DNA from 2 places in the Vibrio algicola genome. Region 1 is predicted to be linked to the other one. Evidence: predicted binding sites of a transcription regulator. Region 1 holds the regulator's gene; the other holds the start of a gene.
The links. Region 1 encodes CRP, which controls carbon source genes, mostly activating them, when cyclic AMP is high. Its sites were predicted from a motif close to TGTGANNNNNNTCACA; they were not measured.
Positions count from the first base shown of each region.

Region 2: udp (uridine phosphorylase) is a predicted target of CRP. The motif match lies at 3,426-3,441, and genes of this name have one in related genera.

Region 1 is NZ_CP045699.1:2,308,248-2,326,257, reverse strand. It holds gene GFB47_RS10655 (YicC/YloC family endoribonuclease) at 163-1,029, opposite strand; gene rph (ribonuclease PH) at 1,189-1,917, shown strand; gene pyrE (orotate phosphoribosyltransferase) at 2,011-2,652, shown strand; gene GFB47_RS10640 (aromatic amino acid transport family protein) at 2,995-4,200, shown strand; gene crp (cAMP-activated global transcriptional regulator CRP) at 4,296-4,928, opposite strand; gene GFB47_RS10630 (phosphoribulokinase) at 5,172-6,041, opposite strand; gene GFB47_RS10625 (YheU family protein) at 6,178-6,393, opposite strand; gene GFB47_RS10620 (TIGR02444 family protein) at 6,437-6,913, opposite strand; gene GFB47_RS10615 (ABC transporter ATP-binding protein) at 6,910-8,820, opposite strand; gene kefG (glutathione-regulated potassium-efflux system ancillary protein KefG) at 9,000-9,605, shown strand; gene kefB (glutathione-regulated potassium-efflux system protein KefB) at 9,634-11,427, shown strand; gene GFB47_RS10600 (YheV family putative zinc ribbon protein) at 11,438-11,701, shown strand; gene slyD (peptidylprolyl isomerase) at 11,792-12,358, shown strand; gene GFB47_RS10590 (SlyX family protein) at 12,452-12,682, opposite strand; gene fkpA (FKBP-type peptidyl-prolyl cis-trans isomerase) at 13,059-13,865, shown strand; gene GFB47_RS10580 (helix-turn-helix transcriptional regulator) at 14,101-14,823, shown strand; gene tusD (sulfurtransferase complex subunit TusD) at 14,820-15,221, shown strand; gene tusC (sulfurtransferase complex subunit TusC) at 15,221-15,574, shown strand; gene tusB (sulfurtransferase complex subunit TusB) at 15,606-15,887, shown strand; gene rpsL (30S ribosomal protein S12) at 16,074-16,448, shown strand; gene rpsG (30S ribosomal protein S7) at 16,563-17,033, shown strand; gene fusA (elongation factor G) at 17,257-18,010, shown strand, end outside.
Region 2 is NZ_CP045699.1:1,451,758-1,456,107, forward strand. It holds gene GFB47_RS06695 (COG3014 family protein) at 1-396, opposite strand, end outside; gene hinT (purine nucleoside phosphoramidase) at 494-844, opposite strand; gene GFB47_RS06705 (Card1-like endonuclease domain-containing protein) at 1,270-2,430, shown strand; gene udp (uridine phosphorylase) at 2,562-3,332, opposite strand; gene GFB47_RS06715 (CBS domain-containing protein) at 3,614-4,030, opposite strand; gene GFB47_RS06720 (bifunctional GNAT family N-acetyltransferase/carbon-nitrogen hydrolase family protein) at 4,167-4,350, opposite strand, start outside.

The sequences.
Region 1 (18,010 bases):
GGTGACAATGAGTTTACACTATCATGCAAACTCAATATTTGTCACCGATTTGTCACCATTAATTTGATGCTAACAGATGCTTCATGAGTGCATCTGATTGTTTTGTTGTTACTAAGTGTTTGTTTTTAATATTGTCTGGTTCTTGTGGGTGAGTTTGATTGCCTACTCAATATTCTGGATCTGCTCACGCATTTGCTCAATCAATACTTTCAATTCAACGCCAGAAGCCGTCACATCGGTACTGATAGATTTTGATGCTAGCGTATTGGCTTCGCGGTTGAATTCTTGCATCATGAAGTCGAGTTTACGGCCACATGCGCCGCCTTTTTTCATAATGTTGTTGGCTTCTTTCACGTGCGAGTCTAGGCGATCAAGCTCTTCTGCTACATCTGATTTTTGCGCCAGTAAGATCAACTCTTGTTCGACCCGAGAGCTGTCTAATTCAATGCTGGCTTCTTCGAATTTCTTCAATAGACGGTCGCGTTGCCACTGCATAATTTCTGGCATGCGAGCGCGCACTTTCGCAGCTTCAACGGTAATGGCTTCTAAGCGTTGGTCGATCAGAGCTTTCATGTTGTCGCCTTCGCGGCCACGGGCGTCGATAAAATCTGTCATCGCCTGTTCAAATACCGTGAGTAATTCTTTCTGGATGCTATCCATATCTTGCTCGGGTGCTTCCATTACGCCCGGCCAGTTCATGATTTGGAATGGATTGATGCGCGAGTCTTCGCCCGTCAGTGACATAACGTGAGTAGCCGCTTGGATCACTTGCTTGGCTAAATCATCGTTAATTTTTAGCTCGCTTTGCGCTTTTGAATTGGCTTCAAAGCGTAAATGACATTCCACTTTACCGCGCGCTAAACGCTTACGAAAACGCTCACGCAAGATTGGCTCTAAACCACGAAATTGCTCTGGTAGGCGAAAATAGGTTTCAAGGTAACGTTGATTTACGCTGCGGATTTCCCATACGGCGTTGCCCCAATCTGATTTGATTTCTTTACGGGCGTAAGCAGTCATGCTGTAGATCATTGGATAGTTCCTAATCTAAATAAGGTGATAATTTTCTGGTTGCTATGGTAGCACAAGTTAAACTCAAACGGCGTTAAGTAAGCAGGGGATAAGATCGCTTTTTGACGTTAAGATCTATATAATCTTGCCCCAATTACGTCCTCAACTAGGTATCAATTTATGACTTCTACAACTCGCCCAAATGATCGCGCCGCCGATCAAGTTCGCCCAATTAAAATGACACGTAACTACACAGCTTACGCTGAAGGTTCGGTGTTGGTTGAATTTGGTAACACCAAAGTATTGTGTAATGCCAGTGTAGAAGAAAAAGTACCGGGTTGGTTAAAAGGCCGCGGTAAAGGTTGGGTGACAGCGGAATACGGTATGTTGCCACGCGCGACTCATACTCGTAACCGTCGTGAAGCTTCAAGTGGTAAGCAAGGCGGTCGTACTATGGAGATCCAACGTCTTATTGCTCGTAGCTTGCGCGCGGTAGTGGATCTTGAAGTATTAGGTGAGATGATGATCACCGTCGATTGTGATGTTATTCAAGCCGATGGCGGAACCCGCACTGCGTCTATCTCTGGTGCTAGCGTGGCATTAGCGGATGCGATTCAATCATTGATGGCTTCAGGTAAATTGAAGAAAAATCCAATGAAAGGTCATGTAGCCGCGGTTTCAGTTGGCATCTTGGGCGATCGCGCTTTGTGTGATTTGGAATATGTTGAAGATTCAGCGGCCGATACGGATATGAACGTGGTGATGACCGAAGAAGGCAAAATGATTGAAGTACAAGGCACTGCAGAAGGCGAAGCGTTTTCTCGTGCTGAGCTCAATCAGTTATTAGATTTAGCCGAAAAAGGCATTAACGATATTATCGCAGTGCAAAAAGCAACGTTAGCCCAATAGTTTTTAATGGCTCCTCATTGAGGGGCTATTTTTTTGTGTGAATATTATGATTAGGTCATTCTGGTCATTAGTGAGAAAGAAAAGAGAGAAACCATGAAAGCATATCAACGTGAATTTATTGAGTTCGCCCTTGAGAAACAAGTTCTTAAGTTTGGCGAGTTTACTTTAAAATCGGGTCGTACTAGCCCTTACTTCTTCAATGCTGGCTTGTTTAATACTGGCCGTGATTTAGCCCGTTTAGGTCGTTTTTATGCCGCTGCATTAGCCGAATCTGGCATTCAGTTTGATGTGTTGTTTGGCCCAGCTTACAAAGGCATTCCAATTGCGACCACCACCGCAGTTGCTTTAGCCGATCACCACGATATTGATACGCCATACTGCTTTAACCGTAAAGAAGCTAAAGATCACGGTGAAGGTGGCAACTTGGTCGGCAATCCATTAGACGGTCGCATTATGTTGGTGGACGATGTGATCACCGCTGGTACGGCTATTCGTGAATCAATGGAAATCATTAAAGCCAATGGTGCTGATTTAGCTGGCGTTTTAGTGGCGATTGATCGTCAAGAAAAAGGCAAAGGCGAGTTGTCAGCGATTCAAGAAGTGGAACGTGATTTCGGTTGCGCGGTTATCTCTATCATCTGTTTAGGCGATCTAGTGACTTATCTTGAAGAGCAAGGCAACAGCGCAGAGCAGCTAGAGTCGGTCAAGGCTTACCGCGCTCAATATGGCATCTAATGTTTAGCCTTTAAAGCTACAGTTTTGTTGCTTCTTTTGGTGAGTTAACCAATATAGATCCAACGGTGCTTTCTGCAATTAACGGACAATATAGCTTAAGTTATATGGTTAAGATTGACGGTTATCCGTCACTTAACCTTTAAACCCCGTCATTTCATTTGAAGTGGCGGGGTTTCTTTTTTCTGCTCTTGCCTAAGAATCTGTACACTTTTATATACACAGTAATTTGTCTGGTTTTTTGTGTGATATTTGACCCATTATCGCTGCTTTTTGTTATTGACGGGTCGATTTATCTAGTTTTAATGGTAAATTGTTGTAAATAATTTTGAACGGTAAGTGTAAATGAGTAATTCAAAGGTTTTAGGCAGTACTTTGATTATTGCCGGTACCACGATTGGTGCCGGAATGTTGGCGTTGCCAATTGCGTCAGCAGGACTGGGCTTTATGACTTCGCTTGTGATCATGGTAGCGATGTGGGCATTAATGGCGTACACCGCATTATTGATGTTAGAGCTGCACCAACATGCTGATTATGATGCCACCTTGCATACCTTGGCTAAGCAATTTCTCGGTGATAAGGGAAAGTGGCTGGCGACCTTTGCGATGTTGTTTTTGTTTTACGCCCTTTGCGCGGCCTACATTGCGGGTGGTGGTGGGCAATTTAATGACAAGCTGCATAACTGGTTTGAGTTAGATGTGTCTAACGGCCTAGGAACACTTATCTTTACCATCTTGATTGCGGCGATTGTTACCTTTGGTACGTCATCGGTCGACAAGGTTAATCGGGTGCTGTTTACCTGTAAATTGGTCGCGATGGCAATCATGCTGTTTTTCTTAACTCCCAACATTCAAGCGGTTCATTTGGTGAATATGCCATTAGAAAAAGGCTTGATTGTGGCGGCATTACCGGTGATTTTCACCTCTTTTGGATTTCATGGCAGCATTCCTGCCGTGGTACGTTATTTAGATCTGGATATGAAAGCGCTGAAAAAAGTGATGGTGTTTGGGTCATTATTGCCGTTAGTGGTGTATATCCTGTGGCAATTAGCGACATTAGGTGTGGTCGATCAAGCCACGCTTGCACAAGCCGGCAATGTCACCGCACTGGTTGGAACCTTGGCGCAAGTGATCCATAGTTCTGCCATTTCTCAAGTGGTGTCAGTGTTTGCTGATCTGGCTTTAATTACTTCTTTTCTTGGGGTGAGCTTAGGCTTATTTGAATTTTTGGGCGACAGCTTGAATAAGAACCAAAGCAAAGGTGGCCGAGTGGGAATCGCGTTAGTGACCTTTGTTCCGCCATTGTGTTTTGCTCTATTTTACCCGCAAGGCTTTATTATGGCACTCGGTTATGCCGCGATTGCCTTAGCGATTTTAGCGTTACTACTGCCGGTTGCGATGGTGAAACGCTCGCGTCAACTCAACTTACAAACCCAAAACTTTACCGTTGCTGGTGGTAATGTGGCGTTGATGTTTGTTTTATTAAGTGGCTTGGTGATCATTGGGGTACAAGTGCTAATCAGCGTAGGAGTATTGCCCGCTATTGGGTAGAGAGTAACGAAAAAGTAAGATCGAAAAAGCCACTGGATTTGCATTCAGTGGCTTTATTTATTTTTGCGTGTACTTAAAATAATCGTGTGTGACGATTAACGAGTACCGTATACCACGATGGTTTTACCATGCGCAGAAATTAGATTTTGCTCTTCTAGCATTTTCAAGATACGACCAACGGTTTCACGAGAGCAGCCAACAATTTGACCAATCTCTTGACGAGTTATCTTAATTTGCATGCCGTCTGGGTGAGTCATTGCATCTGGTTGTTTGGCTAGATTAAGTAGCGTTTGTGCAATACGACCGGTAACGTCTAAGAAGGCTAAGTCACCCACTTTTTGGCTAGTGATTTGTAGGCGAGTTGCCATTTGAGCTGACAGACGCATCAAGATATCTGGATTCACTTGGATAAGCTGACGGAATTTCTTAAATGAAATTTCAGCAACTTCACAAGGTGATTTAGCTCGAACCCAAGCGGTACGCTCTTGATCTTCTTCAAATAGACCTAGCTCACCAATAAAATCGCCTTGGTTTAAGTAAGACAAGATCATCTCTTTGCCTTCTTCATCCTTGATTAATACAGCCACAGACCCTTTTACGATGTAGTACAAAGTTTCTGCTTTTTCGCCAGCATGAATCAAAGTACTTTTTGATGGGTACTTATGAATATGACAATGCGATAGAAACCACTCTAAAGTTGGGTCAGTTTGAGGTTTACCTAGAACCATAATTTGTTACTTCCTCTGAAGGGCTTGCTCAGTTTTGAGTCATTCATCCTGAGACCGGCTAAACTGGTCAAATAGAATAGGTGTTCATCATTTACGCTGCAAGCACTGTTACTGCGTTGGCTTTAAATACTACCCCTTTCCGTAGCGAATTTCTTGATTTTGATCGCCCTGAAGTGGGTATTTAAGCTGTGAAAGTGTGGCCTAAGTCACAGACTCAGCAGTAAGGTGAAATTGATCACCTTTTTAGCCAATTTTACCGGTGTCGATCAGTTGTTGCAGTAGAGGTTGAATGATCAGTTCCATCGCAAAACTCATCTTACCGCCTGGTACCACTAAGGTGTTATGGCGTGACATAAAGGAACCATCAATCATGGCAAGTAGGTAAGGGAAGTCGACATTTTTAATTCCACGCAAACGGATCACTACAAAGCTTTCATCTAAGCTTGGGATGCCTTTGGCGTTTAATGGGTTAGAAGTATCAACGGTTGGCACTCGCTGAAAGTTGATATGAGTACGAGAAAACTGCGGCGTGATGTAATTTAAGTAATCATCCATCGAGCGTACAATCGAATCCATCACCGCTTCACGCGAATGGCCACGATCGCGGGTGTCGCGCACAAATTTTTGGATCCACTCCAAGTTAACAATCGGCACCATACCAATCAAAAAATCGACATGTTGCGAGGCGTTGACTTCCCCATCGACCACACCCCCATGCAAACCTTCGTAGAAAAGCACATCGGTATTATCGGGTAAACCTTGCCATGGGGTAAACGTGCCTGGCATTTGATTGTACGGTACTGCTTCATCAAAACTGTGTAAATAGCGACGAATTTTGCCACTGCCATCTTGACCATACTGATGAAAAAACTTGGCCAGAGCAGGGAAGTCATTGGCTTCAGGGCCAAAGTAACTAATGTGTTTACCTTGCTCGCGTGCTTTACGGATCGCCACATCCATTTCTGGTCGGGTATAGCGATGAAAGCTGTCCCCTTCCACCCATGAGGCTTTAATATCCCTCATATTGAACATTTTTCGGAAGGTTTCTGAGGTGGTGGTGGTTCCTGCGCCAGAGGACCCGGTGACTGCGATGATAGGATGCTTTGCCGACATGATAATCCTTTATTTTCGACCTTGAGAATAGACAGTGTAGAGTAGGGCCTGTAAATAATATACCCAAATGATATGGGTATATATCCGTCTTACTTGCCACCTCACTGCAACTTTAATTACTTTGAGTGTAGATTGATTAACTTAACGAGTTGACGTCCCTGATATCGACACTTTCATGTAATTCGGAAAATACGATCGCCACTTTACCTGATTTTAATTGACGTTGTACCTGTGTGATTTTTTGCTCAAGAGAATAGTCTTGTTCACCATAATCGGTTCCTTCACGCAGAATAAATTCTTTGATCAAGTTGTCGAGGGTGTCGGGATCGATTTGTTGCCAAGGGATAATCATAATATGTTTACTGCTTATTATCTGTGATGATTCACTAATGCTTTCAGATATTACTTATATTTTTGAAAAAGAATAGGCAAAGCCCTTCAGCATCAAGTTGTTGGCAATATTGGTGGCTTAGCGGTATGTGTTGTTGAGATCGAGCTTGAAGTGGCAGTGCATTTAAGGCTTCAACTAAATATTCTTGTTGCTGACGTTCAAGCTGTAATTCAAAGGTTAAACTTTCCCGATATAGCGAAGCGGGTAAGTGAGTTTTATATTGACGACGCAATGACCGAAACTGAGCGAGTAATGCTTGTGTCGGTTGGAGTGATTGTTTCAATCGCTCTTGTTCCTGTGGAGCTAGTGTTAGTTTTTGTTGATCGAGCCATATATACAGCAGTAGTAAATTAACGTTGCCCTGATATTGGTTTTGTAGGGTTAAACACGCCGACTCCACGCCCGGTTGTTGATAGCGTTCTAGACAAAATTGCCAGAACGCTTCTGCTGTAAGAGGTGAACAAGGCGAGTTTGGCATTATTCTTCGCTTAATGCTTCAAGTTGCTCTTGCAGTTCCATCCACTCCACCTCAACATTTTCGAGTTGCGCTTTGCTGGTAGCTTGTAGGTTGAGCACTTGGGTCAGCTTGGCTTTATTTTCATCTTGATAAAGAGAGACGTCCCCCAGTTGTTCTTCCGCTTGTGCCAATGCTTGACTGTGTTTGTCCATTTGCGTTTCAAGTTGAGTGACTTTTTTACGCAGCGGCGCGGTTTGTTTACGGCGCTCCGCATCAAGACGTTTTTGTTCTTTACGATTGGCGGCGCTGTTGGTGTTGGGGCTGTTATCCACTTCGCCTTGAGCGTCTTTTTTATCTTGCTTTTGTTGGTCGGTGAGCCATTTATAATAGTCGGTAAGATCGCCATCAAACGGCATCACTTGTTGGGCATCGACTAGGTAAAGATCATCGGTGGTGGCGCGCAATAAATAACGATCGTGGCTGACAATCACCATCGCACCCTCAAAGGTTTGCAACGCCATGGTCAGCGCTTGGCGCATATCCAAATCAAGGTGGTTGGTTGGTTCATCGAGCAGCAATAGATTGGGTTTTTGCCACACTAATAACGCTAATACCAAACGTGCTTTTTCGCCACCTGAGAATGGGGCGACCTTATCTAATGCTTTTTCGCCTTGGAAACCAAAACTACCAAGATAATCACGTAACTGTTGTTCGGTTTGATTGCTGGCAATTTGCATTAAGTGCTGCAGCGGGGTTTCTTCTGGGTGCAAGGTTTCGAGTTGATGCTGCGCAAAGTAACCAATCTTCACCCCTTGAGAATAGGTCAGATCGCCGCCTTGTGGATTAAGCTCGCCCGATAATAGTTTGATTAAGGTCGATTTACCTGCGCCATTACGCCCAAGTAAGCCGATGCGGCTACCTGGGACTAAATTTAAGCGAATTTTTTCTAAGATCAAGCGATCGCCATAACCTGCAGATACATCGTCCATCATCATGATCGGATTAGGCAATGCAGCGGGTTGACGGAATTCGAAATTAAATGGGTTATCAAATTGCGCTGGCAGAACCTTTTCCATTTTCTCTAACGCTTTAATCCGGCTTTGGGCTTGGCGAGCTTTAGAGGCTTTATAACGAAAACGGTCGATGTAACTTTGCATGTGCGACATTTGTTTTTGCTGCTTGCTGTACATTGCCTGTTGTTGCATTAACTTTTGTGCACGTTGGGTTTCAAAGGAAGAATAGTTACCTGTGTATTCATTCAGATCTTGATTTTCAACATGCACAATGCGGCCAACGATTGGATCTAAAAAGTCTCTATCATGCGAGATCAAAATCAGTGTGCCAGGGTAATTTTGTAGCCATTTTTCCAGCCACAATACCGCATCTAAATCTAAGTGGTTGGTGGGTTCATCCAGCAGCAATAAATCGGAGCGGCACAATAATGCTTGAGCAAGGTTTAAACGCATGCGCCAGCCGCCCGAGAACTGGGTCAGGCTCCATTGCATTTGTTCTTGGCTAAATCCGAGGCCATTGAGCAGTTCGGCTGCGCGCGAATTTATAGTATAGCCACCAACAATATCAATCTTGCTGTGTAACTCTGCTACCAAAGTGCCATTATCGGCTTGTTCTGCCTTTGCGAGTTGTTGCTCTAAACGTCGAAATTCACGGTCGCCATCAATCACATAATCAATTGCAGCTCGATCTAACGCGGGCGTTTCTTGCGCTACCCAAGCTAATTCCCAATGGGCTGGCATTTGAAAGTTACCGGCGTCGATAGCCAGTTCATCTTTTAATAAGGCAAATAGCGTTGATTTACCACAACCGTTTTTGCCGACTAAACCGACTTTATCACCCGGATGAATAGTGGCTGAAGCTTGTTCTAATAAAGGCTTTCCGCCACGCAGCAATTGAATGTCTGAAAATATAATCATAGGGTTGTGGTCTAATTTGGGCGCTAAGTAAATAAAGGCGTAAGCCAGATGAAATTGCAGAGAATAGTAGGCGTTTCGTCAATAAATGTCGATCATTATACGATTTAAGATAAGATACTTATTATACTTAAAGCACATTAAGTTAGCATGGAACAAAGGAAAGACATCAAGGAGCAGGTATGTCTCAAACAAGGAGCGGTTCAACATCCGCGCCGGTATCACTTAAAGGATCAGCACTGCAAGGATCATCAAACTCACCCAATCCACCCCGAGTGTTGGTTATTTTTGCACATCCCGATCCGATCGATTCTGTTGCCAATCAAATCTTACTCAAAGCGATTCAAGATCTTCCTCATGTGCGTGTGCATGACTTATATGCCCGTTATCCAGATTTCTTTATAGATGTGGCGATAGAGCATCACCTGTTACTTGAACACGATATCATTGTCTTTCAACACCCTCTATTTATGTATTCTTGCCCTGCGTTAATGAAAGAATGGATGGATACCGTATTAGGCAAAGGTTTTGCATTTGGTGAAGGGCGGGCGTTGGCCGGAAAAACTTGGCGTAGCGTAATAACGGTGGGCGGATCTAAGCAAGCCTTTAGCGACAAAGGCTATAACCAATATCCATTAGAGCAAATACTGCAACCTTTTGAACTGACGGCAAAATTATGCCAAATGAATTGGCTGGAGCCGTTAGTCTTATATTGGGCTCGCAATGTCAATCATGCAGAACGCTTACAACATGCCCAAGCCTACCGTCAATGGCTAATGAATCTGTAACATCGACTTGGCGAAACAAGGAGTGTAAATGGCACCAACAACCTTTGAATTATTAGAAAGTGGCGTAGTCTTTTTATCGGCAGCGGTGATTGCGGTGCCGCTGGCGCAACGTTTTGGCTTAGGCTCAGTGCTTGGGTATTTGTTGGCCGGTATTGCGATTGGTCCTTGGGGATTAGGGCTGATTAGTGATGTCGACAGCGTCATGCACTTTGCGGAATTTGGTGTGGTGTTATTGCTGTTTTTGATCGGTTTAGAATTGAACCCTAAAAAACTATGGCAAATGCGTATTCCTATTTTAGGTTTAGGCGGCGCACAAGTGGTGGTGACCACATTAATTCTCTCTGCGATTGCCCATTGGTTTGGCATTAGCTGGCAAAACAGCTTAGTGATCGGGATGGGGTTGGCGTTGTCTTCTACTGCGATTGCTTTGCGAGTGATTGAAGAGCAAGGGCTGGGCGGCACCGAAACCGGACAGTCAGGTTTTGCGATTTTGTTATTCCAAGATATCGCTGTGATCCCCATGCTTGCTATGTTGCCATTATTGGCAGGCAATGTGGGCGGCGATTGGTTAGATGCGGTATGGATGATTGGTGGTGTGGTCGGGTTATTAGTCGGAGGCCATTATTTATTGCGACCTATTTTTCGCTTTGTGGTGATGAGCCGAGTACGAGAACTGTTTACTGTCGCTGCATTATTGTTGGTGATTGGTATTTCGGTGATCATGCAAAAACTCGGTTTATCCATGGCGTTAGGGACTTTTTTGGCCGGCGTTTTACTGGCAGAGAGTGAATACCGTCATGAATTAGAAAGCGCGATTGAACCATTTAAAGGTTTGCTGCTGGGGTTGTTCTTTATGTCGGTTGGCATGGCGGTCAATTTAGGCTTGTTGGGGTTATATCCAATCAAAATTCTATTGGCGGTGGTGGCCTTAGTCACCATCAAAGGATTATTGATTTACGGCTTGGCGCGCTTAATGGGCACTCGAGCCAAAGCACGCAGTCGAATGGCGGCTATATTGAGCCAAGGCGGTGAGTTTGCTTTTGTGTTGTTTACCGCCGCATCAGGGCAAGGGCTGCTTGGAACCGAGATGACGTCGTTCTTGCTGGTGGTAGTGAGCTTATCCATGATGACCACCCCCCTGATCTTACTGGCGCAACAAAAATGGTTTAGCCGTACCATTAATGTGCAGGATGACATGCAATCGGATGTGGTTAATGAAGAGCCAAGAGTGATCGTGGCTGGCTTTGGGCGTTTTGGCCAAGTGGTGGGCCGCTTGCTGTACGCCAATAAAATTCGCATTACGGTATTAGAAAGCGATCCCAGTCAAATCCAAGTATTACGCAAGTTTGGCTATAAAGTGTATTACGGCGATGCCACTCAACTGGATTTACTCAGGGCGGCAGGGGCAGAGCAAGCCGAAGCGATTGCCATTTGTACCGATTCACCAGATGAAGTGTTAAAAATTGCCGAATTGTGTAAGCAGCATTTTCCCAATCTGAAAGTAATGGCACGAGCGCGCAGTCGGGTTGAAGCTTATCAATTACTCAATATTGGCGTGACTTTATTTTCACGCGAAACCTTTTTAGGAGCATTAGATTTAGGTCGCCAAGTGTTAACTGAGTTGGGCATGCATCCTTATCAGGCCAAGCGAGCAGAAGCACACTTTAAAAAACTCGACACCACCATGCTAAAAGAGTTATTACCTCAACATAGTGAAGATAAAGACACCGGCCTTAGAGCCAAAGAAGCACGGATTGAATTAGAAGAAATATTTGCGCGTGAAATGGAAAGCGATCGAAAAACCCAAAATCATTGGGATTAACGGAGACAATATGACAATTAAGAAACGATTTATTGCCGGAGCAAAATGCCCAAGCTGTGGAGAATCGGACAGTTTGCGGGTGTGGCATGACAACAACATCGAAATGGTTGAATGTGTCGAATGCGACTATCTAGAACGCCAGAACCCAGAAAAAGAACAGCAAGCCTCTGAATTAGGGGATAAAAAATCAACTGCGGCACAGCCACAAGTGGTCACTGTCGAGCAGTCTGCTTACGCCTCTGAGCAAATGATTGGGATTTTTAAGCCTGAATGATTGAAATTTGCCGAACTTATCCCCATTATTTGTCTCATAACGATTAGGTGCTCATTCATCCTTTATGCCTAATCTGTGTCTGGAGCGAATATGAATATTGAAAAAAACGTTGTTGTTAGCCTAGCATACCAAGTAAAAACGGAAGACGGCGTCGTCGTAGACCAATCTACAGTGGAAGCACCACTGGATTATCTACATGGTCACAACAACTTGATCTCTGGTTTAGAGAACGAACTTAACGGCAAAGCACAAGGCGACAAGTTCAATGCTGTTATTGCTCCAGAAGACGCTTACGGTGAGCACAATGAAGGTCTTGTTCAACGTGTTCCTGCTAATGTTTTCCACGGTGTGGATGAAATCGAAGTAGGTATGCGTTTCTTAGCCGATACCGACCAAGGTCAAATCCCAGTAGAAATCACTGAAGTTGATGGCGATGAAGTTGTGGTTGACGGTAACCACATGCTTGCGGGTCAAACGCTAACATTTGATGTTGAAGTGGTTGCGGTACGCGCAGCAACTGAAGAAGAAATGGCGCACGGCCATGTACATCAAGCGGGTCACGACCATGATCACGAAGGTGGTTGCTGTGGTGGTCATGAAAAAGAAGAGAAAAAAGAAGGTTGTGATGGAAATGGCGGCTGCGGTTGCTCTCACTAATCTTTAATGAATAATAAAAAAGCGCTAACCAATTGGTTCAGCGCTTTTTTGTAGGATCAAAGTTTCATGATTAAGTCGGTTTATTTAATGTCATTAATAATGCGGTGGTGGGGTTTCTTCTGAAGAGTCCACTAAATTAGACGCATCTAAATTTTTGACTTTACCAACCACAAATTTCATTTGGTCTTGCATGCGAGTAATAAGTAATTGTTGTTGGCTTAATGCATCATTTAACTCGCTGATGGTTTGCTCTTGAAAAGCTAATTGACACTCTAAATCGTCAATGCGTTGTTTAAGAAGATCGTCGCTTGCTGAGGTTGTCATTAGTGTTCCAATAAAAGTAAGCCAAACAGTGACAAGATTATACATAGTTTTATTGACTGAACGCGAGCTTATTTCCGTGAATTAACCACCGCTTGAAATATGACAACTTGGTTAATGATTAACTATGATTCCACGGCTGCAAGTTATGGCTTTGTTAGGTTTATGTAATAAGTATCATGCTTTATTGCAATAACTGAAAAAAGTAAGATAAATTACAATTAAATTATGAACTTTGATCAAAAAACACGGTCTGCTAACAAAGACTTTGAGTATAAGTAGGTAATATGCCTCGCGGTGTCATAACGGCGCAAAGCATATACTGCAATAAACTTTTTAATGAACACGATGATGGACTGCCATCACGCTGGAGAATTTAATGAAATCGATTTTTAAAGTATCGCTGCTAGCAGCAACTGTATTACTGGCTGTAGGTTGTCAAAAAGAAGACGCAAAAGAAGCTCCGGCTACTGCGCCAAAAACAGAGCAAGCGGTATCTGCTGCTTCTCCTGCGATGACTCAATACAAAACTGACGACGAAAAAGCCGCTTATGCAATCGGTACTTCTTTCGCGAACTACCTAAATACTAGTATTGAAAAACCAGCTGAGATCGGTATCAAGTTAGATAAAGAGATCGTATTGAAAGGTATCGAAGATTCGTTTGCTAAGAAATCTGGCATGACGGAAGAAGACACTAAAGCGGTGCTGCAAAACCTAGACAAACGCGTGCAAGAAAAAATGCAAGCCAAAGCAAAAGAAAAATCAGCCGCTTCTATCAAAGCGGGTGAAGAGTTCCGTGCTAAATTTGCTAAAGAAGACGGCGTAAAAACCACTAAATCTGGCATCATGTACAAAGTAGAAAAAGAAGGCACAGGTGTCACTCCAAAAGCAACAGACACTGTGGTTGTGAACTACGAAGGTAAACTTATCGATGGTAAGAAATTCGATAGCTCATACGATCGTAAAGAACCTGCAACTTTCCCACTTAACCGCGTGATCCCTGGTTGGACGGAAGCAGTTCAGTTAATGAAAGTCGGTTCTAAATACCAAGTTGTTATCCCACCAGAGCTAGCTTACGGCGCACAAGATACGCCAACTATTCCTGCAAACTCTACATTAGTATTCGAAATCGAATTAATGTCAGTTAAAGCAGACGCAGCGCCACAAGCACCTGCGCATAAATAAGGTGTTGTCACACTACTTAACATGAGTAGTGACAATATTATTCACTGGCAATAAATGCCGGTGAAAATAATCCAAAGGCCTATTTGATAGGCCTTTTTTATTGCTGTCCTTTGGGAGGTCTGACGAAGAAACTTGCTCTATATCATCATATAGTGGACTGGATAATGCCAAATTCAAATTTTCTGATAAACTTACATCAATTTTTTTAATTTATACAATTTTGGTTGAGGTAGATATGGAGAGCTCTGAAGCAGTTCATTCTGAAGCGTTGTTAGAAATTGAATCGGTCCATGCCAAGCCATTTTCGGAACACGATAAGATCATTCTGCATTCTTATGAGGCGGTTGTTGATGGTCTTGCTAGCTTAATTGGCAGCTATTGTGAGATTGTTTTACACTCACTAGAAGACTTAAATACTTCAGCGATTAAAATTGCTAATGGTGAGAATACCGGCCGTCAAGTGGGTTCGCCGATCACGGTATTGGCACTTAAAATGCTCAAAGACATCGAAGGCTCTGAGCGTAACTTCTCACGTTCATACTTTACTCGCGCTAAGGGCGGCGTATTGATGAAGTCGATCACCATTGCGATCCGTAATGGCGAACAGCGAGTGATTGGTCTGTTATGTATTAATATTAACTTAGATGCACCATTTTCTGATGTATTGCATGCCTTTATGCCAACCGCAGAAGCCGAAGAAGCGGCATCATCGGTTAACTTTGCCAGTGATGTTGAAGAGCTGGTGGATCAAACGGTTGAACGTACAATCGAAGAAATTAATGCCGACAAATCAGTTTCGAATAATACCAAGAATCGCCAGATCGTGATGGATCTTTATGATAAAGGGATCTTTGATATTAAAGACGCGATCAACCGAGTGGCCGATCGTTTGAATATCTCAAAGCATACGGTCTATTTGTACATTCGTCAGCGTAAAATTGAGGATGGCGAAAAGTGACCGAACAGCCTTTAACGTATACATTATTAGTGAATGGTTCGGTGTATGGCAGTCAATCGGCGCGCCATGCCTATCAGTTTGCCAATGCGTTAATTGCCAGAGGGCATCGCTTAGTCAGCGTGTTCTTTTATCAAGATGGGGTGCACAATGCCTCGAGTTTGATCCTACCGGCCAATGATGAATTTGATCTTACCCAAGCATGGAAGGATCTTGCTCAGCAGCATGGAGTTCGATTGGAGTCCTGTGTGGCGGCATCACTGCGGCGTGGCATTGTTGATAGCAATGAAGCTAAAACACATAAGTTACTCGCGTCTAATACCGCTGAATCGTTTGAATTGGCAGGTTTGGGCGGTTTAGCCACGGCAATGCTAACCCAAGACAGAGTGGTGCAGTTCTAATGAAATTAGGCTTTGTTTTTCGTTCATTTCCCCACAGCACAAGCAAAGGTCGTGAAGGGCTTGATGCACTGCTGGCAACTTCGGCCTACAGTGAAGACATCGAAGTATTTTTTATTGGCGCTGGCGTAACACAGTTATTGGTGAATCAAGATCCAAAACAAGTGCTCTCCCGAGATTATGCCGCGGCATTTAAGTTATTAGATTTGTATGACATCGACAATATTTATGTCTGTCAAACCTCATTACAGCGTTATCAAATTGAACCATCAAGCTTGCTGATCCCCGTCACGATCTTAAGCCAAGCGGAACTCAACCAAAAAATTCATCACTGTCAGAAACTGCTCAGTTTTTGATCCTCAACCTTCATTCATTGGCAGGATTAAGATGCTCCATATCGTGAAAAACAGCCCAGCATTAGCGCAAGCATCAGCCTATTTGATGCCTGACGATGTGATTTTATTGATTGAAGATGCCGTTTATCACGCAATTGAAGCAAAAAACGACCAATCAAATAAAAAAGATCCAAAAGATCCTTATCTCTATTTAAAACAAGATTTAGAGGCGAGAGGTTTAGTGTTAGATTGTGTTGATACTTGCCAAGCTGTTGATTACTATGATTTTGTTTTGCTTTCCGAACAGCATCAACAATCGATGACGTGGGAATGATCTTTATAATAGGTCATCTCAACACGGTGAAATAAAAAAAATACCGTGACTAAGATTGGTTATTTCTTGACACACACACCTTTGATGCATAAAATTTTGCGTCCCTATTTCTCATTATATGAAATATAGTCAGAAAACTGGGATAGATTTTTCACAAGCTTATTTTCGTATATCAGGAGCTATTTAATGGCAACTATTAACCAGTTGGTACGCAAGCCACGTGTAAAGCAAGTTGTTAAAAGCAACGTGCCTGCGCTAGAAGCGTGTCCACAAAAACGTGGTGTATGTACTCGCGTATATACTACTACTCCAAAAAAACCGAACTCAGCATTACGTAAAGTTTGTCGTGTTCGTCTAACTAACGGCTTCGAAGTAAGTTCTTACATCGGCGGCGAAGGTCACAACCTTCAAGAGCACAGTGTTGTTCTTATCCGTGGTGGTCGTGTTAAAGATTTACCAGGTGTGCGTTACCACACCGTTCGCGGCGCGCTTGACTGTGCTGGCGTAAACGACCGTAAACAAGGTCGTTCTAAGTATGGTGTTAAACGTCCTAAGTCTTAATGTCTCTTTTGTAAAAAAAGAAAACGTTAAGTAAGGCCAAACACTAAAATATATTGTATTTTGAAAAAACTGAAAAGTTTTGGATAACCTGAAGAAGACAACGGAGAAACATCCATGCCACGTCGTCGCGTAATAGGCCAGCGTAAGATCCTACCAGATCCTAAATTCAAATCAGAATTGCTGGCAAAATTTGTAAACATCCTTATGGTTGATGGTAAGAAATCAACTGCTGAAAAAATTGTTTACACTGCACTAGATACTATGGCTGAGAAATCTGGTAAAGATCACTTAGCTGTATTCGAAGAAGCTCTTGAAAATATTCGTCCATCGGTAGAAGTTAAATCTCGCCGTGTGGGTGGTTCAACTTACCAAGTGCCTGTAGAAGTTCGTCCGGTTCGCCGTAACGCTCTTGCTATGCGCTGGATGGTTGAAGCTGCGCGTAAGCGTGGTGAAAAATCTATGGCAATGCGCCTAGCTGCTGAAATGCTAGATGCGTCAGAAAACAAAGGTACTGCTGTTAAGAAACGTGAAGACGTTCACCGCATGGCAGACGCGAACAAAGCGTTCGCACACTACCGCTGGTAATAGACTCTTTGTTTACAAAGAGGCAGCGTTAGTTCTACCTTCTGTGCTGCGAGTTTTCTCGCAGCACTTTTTTGCTATTTCAAGCAACAAAAATCTCATCAAATAAAATTGAAATAGTGTAGCACGTCAGGTTAAGCCTGAGGTTTTGATTCCCATTTCACTAGATATTGCACAACGTTGGCAGTCATTTATTGAAATGGTATTAGTTAATAAGGATACAATTGTGGCTCGTAAAACCCCTATAGAGCGTTACCGCAACATTGGTATTTGTGCGCACGTAGATGCAGGTAAAACAACCACAACTGAACGTATTCTGTTCTATACCGGTCTTTCTCATAAGATCGGCGAAGTCCATGATGGCGCCGCTACCATGGATTGGATGGAGCAAGAGCAAGAGCGTGGGATTACTATCACCTCAGCTGCGACCACTACTTTTTGGCGTGGTATGGAAGCTCAATTTGACGACCACCGCATTAATATTATTGACACCCCGGGACACGTAGATTTCACCATTGAAGTTGAGCGTTCATTGCGTGTACTTGATGGCGCCGTCGTGGTTTTTTGTGGTTCATCAGGTGTTGAACCTCAATCTGAAACAGTTTGGCGTCAAGCGGATAAATATCATGTACCTCGTATCGTGTTCGTCAATAAAATGGACCGTACCGGTGCGGATTTTTTCCGTGTGATTGAACAAATTAAAAATCGTCTTGGTGCGACTCCGGTTCCTCTGCAAATCAATATTGGTTGCGAAGAGAATTTTAAAGGCGTAATTGACCTTATCAAGATGAAAGCGATTAACTGGAATGATGCCGATCAAGGTATGACCTTCACGTATGAAGATATTCCAGCAGATATTCAAGAATTAGCTGAAGAATGGCGCACCAACTTAATTGAAGCGGCAGCGGAAGCTTCAGAAGAGTTGATGGATAAGTACCTTGAAGGTGAAGAGTTAACCGAAGCTGAAATTAAACAAGCAC
Region 2 (4,350 bases), 860 kb from region 1:
TAAATACAAATGCAAATAACCGAGCTCATAATCAGCCGGTTCGTAAGTGGTTAAATTATCATTAGTCGCTAACGAGCCAGCTTGATTGGCGCTTTCACTTACGGAAACCGTAGCACGTTGATCTAAGGTGTTGACCGCTTTATCACTAAGTTGTAAGGCAGAAAAACTATCGGGGTAGCGTTCAGCTAAGAACGTCACCCGCCCTTTCTCCATATTGCTCAAGATAGGGCCACCGACGTCAGACTCTTTTAACTCTTCCGCCGCCTCTTGATAGTCACCCACCATCACATTTTTGTAGGCATCGTGATTTTGCGCCGAATAATGACTAAACAAATTACCAGCAGATAAATTGGCACAGGCAGATAAAAACAAGGTTGCCACCAACACTAGCGCCATACGGCAATGTGACAGTGCGAAACCAAACCAATGTCTATTTACATTTAATTGTGATGTTTTTAATTTATTCATGTGCTTTTCGTTGCTAAACCAAAAATTAATTAACCAGCATCGGCCCTAACGGTTGACCACCAACTAAATGCATATGGATATGGTACACTTCTTGGCCACCATGAGCATTGCAGTTCACTATCAGGCGATAGCCATTTTCTGCAATCCCTTCTTGCTTAGCTAGCTTTTTAGCTACGGTAAATAAACGCCCCATTAAGGCTTCATCTTCCTCTTCCACATCATTGGTAGTTGGAATGATTTTATTCGGAATAATCAGGATGTGACTTGGTGCTCGCGGATTGATATCACGAAACGCCGTCACTAAATCATCTTGATATAAAATATCGGCAGGGATCTCTTTACGAATAATTTTACTAAATAAGGTTTCTTCCGCCATGTTGCTCTCCATGTGACCAGAACTGTATTGTCCACTCATAGTAATTAATACTTAAGTCTCAAGCTCAAAAAAATATCGATTGAACTTATTAGCTTAGCTTAATCATATACTATAACAATTTTGCGCTATTTTAACTTTTATAGATAAAATATCTGAGATAATTTCACTCTTAGGCTGAACCTCTGGGTATTTGTGCTGTCTATTGGCTAACTCGATTGAAGAAATTGCAATAAGCACCATTAGCCTAACCGCTATCGGGTTAATTCATATTGAATACACTTGTAATTCAATGAGATCAGCCCCATATTGATTAAACGTAGTTATCTTTTTTTGTACCATTTTCCATAATCTCATTTTAGATGTACAGCAAAGATAATGACCCGTATTTTGATTAAAATGGCCAACTCGGCCCAGAAGGAAATGATATGGCGACTTGCATTGGTATTATAGACCAAGATCCTGTGAGACTAATTACTCCACTACTTGATAGCCGATCTGAATGCAGCCATATGATTTTTATTGGTGACCGTCGCCAATTTAAAATGTATGAAAGATTAGCTTTTGTTTTAAGCTATCGTGGATTAACCTCTGAATTTTTTGAAATCTCAAGTGTTGTTGATACTTCAGAAATCAAACGTCATGTTAAAAAACTTGCCGAGCAGCTTATTACACGTGAAAAGGTCATCAAGTTTAATGCCAGTTGTGGTTTAAGACACCGCCTACTCTCGGTTTATGAAGTTTTTCGCAGTTATAATTGGCCAATTTTTGTGGTCGAACCTTTTAGTGATAAACAGTGCTGGCTTTATCCTGATTCTCTTGAAGACCGACAAGTACAAGATCATATTCGCATCAGTGATTACCTGACTATTTTTGGCGCTCGCTGCGAATTTCCTGTCACCGAAATCCCCACCTCTTTAGATGCAAAGTTACACACTCTATGTAAACGCTGGGCCAATAATGCTTTAGAACTCGGCCCAGGTCTAGCCACCCTTAACTACCTCGCCACCACTTGTCGTAAGGAACAAAAACTCGATGTAGCCTTAACTGAAAAGCAGCAAGGTTATAAAGAACTCGATATGCTGTTGAGTGATTTAGTCGATATTCAATTAGCCACTTATGAAAACGGTACTCTCACCTTCCATAATGAAGATGCGCGTCGTTTTTCTAATGGTGAATGGCTAGAAAATTATGTGCACAATATTGTATGCGAAATCCAAGATGAGTTAACAACCATTCAAGACCACTCTTTAAACGTTCAAGTCTATCGCGAAATTGGTGATCGTGAGGTTCGTAATGAACTAGATGTTGCTACTGTGGTTAATAACAAGCTGCACATTATCGAATGTAAAACCAAAGGCATGCGTGATGATGGCGATGATACTCTGTATAAACTGGAATCATTACGTGATCTATTAGGTGGTTTACAAGCCCGCGCCATGCTCGTCAGTTTTCGTCCTATGCGACATAATGATATATCACGGGCACAAGATTTAGGTTTAGCTCTAATTGGCCCTGATGAGCTTAAAGATCTCAAAACTTACTTAACAAATTGGTTTAATGACGCAGGAGGCCAAGAAGAGTTATAACTAAAAAATACTCTTTTTTGGCAACCGTTTTGAACCATTCAAAATTTTAACTGAAAAAATGCCCTGACTTAACTCTATTTCTAGTTAAAGTCAGGGCATTTTTGTTTGCCTTAAACACTAAACAAAGATACTTACATCAACTTTGCAGCTGCACCGATCACAATTTGTAATGAGTTGTTCTCTGCCGCTTTGAGTTTTTCTTGATCTGGGATTTCCTCTTGACTGCGGTTTACAATCACTGCCGCCACACAACCTGCGCGTAAGCCTGAACTTGCACACATGGTGAATAAGGTCGCTGATTCCATTTCAAAATTTAATACACCCATTTTCTGCCACTCATCCATTGAGCCTTGCAAGCGAGAAAGCACACGACCAGAGAAAGTATCGTAACGCTCTTGTCCTGGGTAGAAAGTATCGCTTGATGCAGTAATGCCGGTGTGTACGACCGCGCCAGCTTCTTGTGCAGATTGCTTCATCGCAGTGGCAACATCAAAATCGGCAACCGCTGGAAATTCGATTGGAGCAAAATGCGAACTGGCACCATCAAGACGAACAGAGGCAGTAGTCACGATCATATCACCCACATTTAAGTGTGATTGGATCGCACCGGTTGTGCCAACACGTAAGAAAGTACGCACCCCAAGCTGGGCTAACTCTTCAACCGCAATAGACGTTGACGGACCACCGATACCGGTTGAACAGACCACAATTGGCTTACCATTTAATTTGGCACGAAAAACAGTATATTCACGGTGACTGGCTAAAAATACAGGCTCATCCATTAATTGTGCGATTTTCTCAACACGACCCGGATCGCCAGGAATGATGGCTAAGGTTGCGCCATTTAAGTCGCTTTGGTTAATGCCTAAATGAAATACGTTTGAAGAGTTCGATGCTGTCACGGATGACTCCTTACAAAAAATAGGTTGGTAAATACAACCGTTTTATTCAAAAAATTGCTTAGCCCTAATCTAGTCAATAACCGAGGACGATTGAGTGATCATGCTCACATCTACCAATGAGCGACATTAATGACATACATAGCTAATCGGTTGCCCTCTCATAATTGGCGCGCTGTGCATCACCACAAAATAGAACAAGCCGAATAATTATTTCGGCTTGTGTCTAAAGGCACTTATACAATCAGTGGCATTGTTGGAGCTTAAAGACTCGAAGCTTAAATCTATACTGGCTTTTTAAAGCAAGTATCATAATTATCACTGACCGCTTTTAACACTTCACGGCGTGAAATTATTCCCACTAGCTTTTTATTTTCCACTACTGGATACACTTTAGGTTTGCCAACTTCCATCATCTCGGCTAAGGCTAAAACGGACATTTCAGGGCTAATGGTCAGCGCTTCTCTATTCATGCAATCACCCACTGTATGAGTATCTTGGCAGTGGTAACTGACTTGCACTAAGCGATTGAGAAGATCTTGCTCTGATAAAAATCCGACGACTTCATGGTTATCGTTAATGACAGGCCCACCAATATTGATGGCATTTAATACTTTTTCCATCGCCGTTGACAGTGACATATCTTCGGTAAATGTCACTGCACGTGGACGCATATAATCTCGCACTTTTAAAGATGCCATAAGCACTCCTATCATTCATTATCTGTGATGGGCATTTTTGCTGCCCTAAGTTAAGTGTCGTCTAATTTCTTGATTTTACTAAATGGATTTTAACTATTTTATCTATCGTCAAACTCAATCAATGATAACTTACGTTTTAAGCTTTAGGGTTGGTTTTTGTAAATTGATATAAATCTGGGCGACGATGCTTTAGGTTGGTCACGGAACCTTCACTGTGTAATAACTTCAATTTAGACAGATCCACATCGGCATAAATCATCATCTCGGTATTAGGATCGGCTTCGGCGATAATCGCATCATGGGGGAAATACACATCCGAT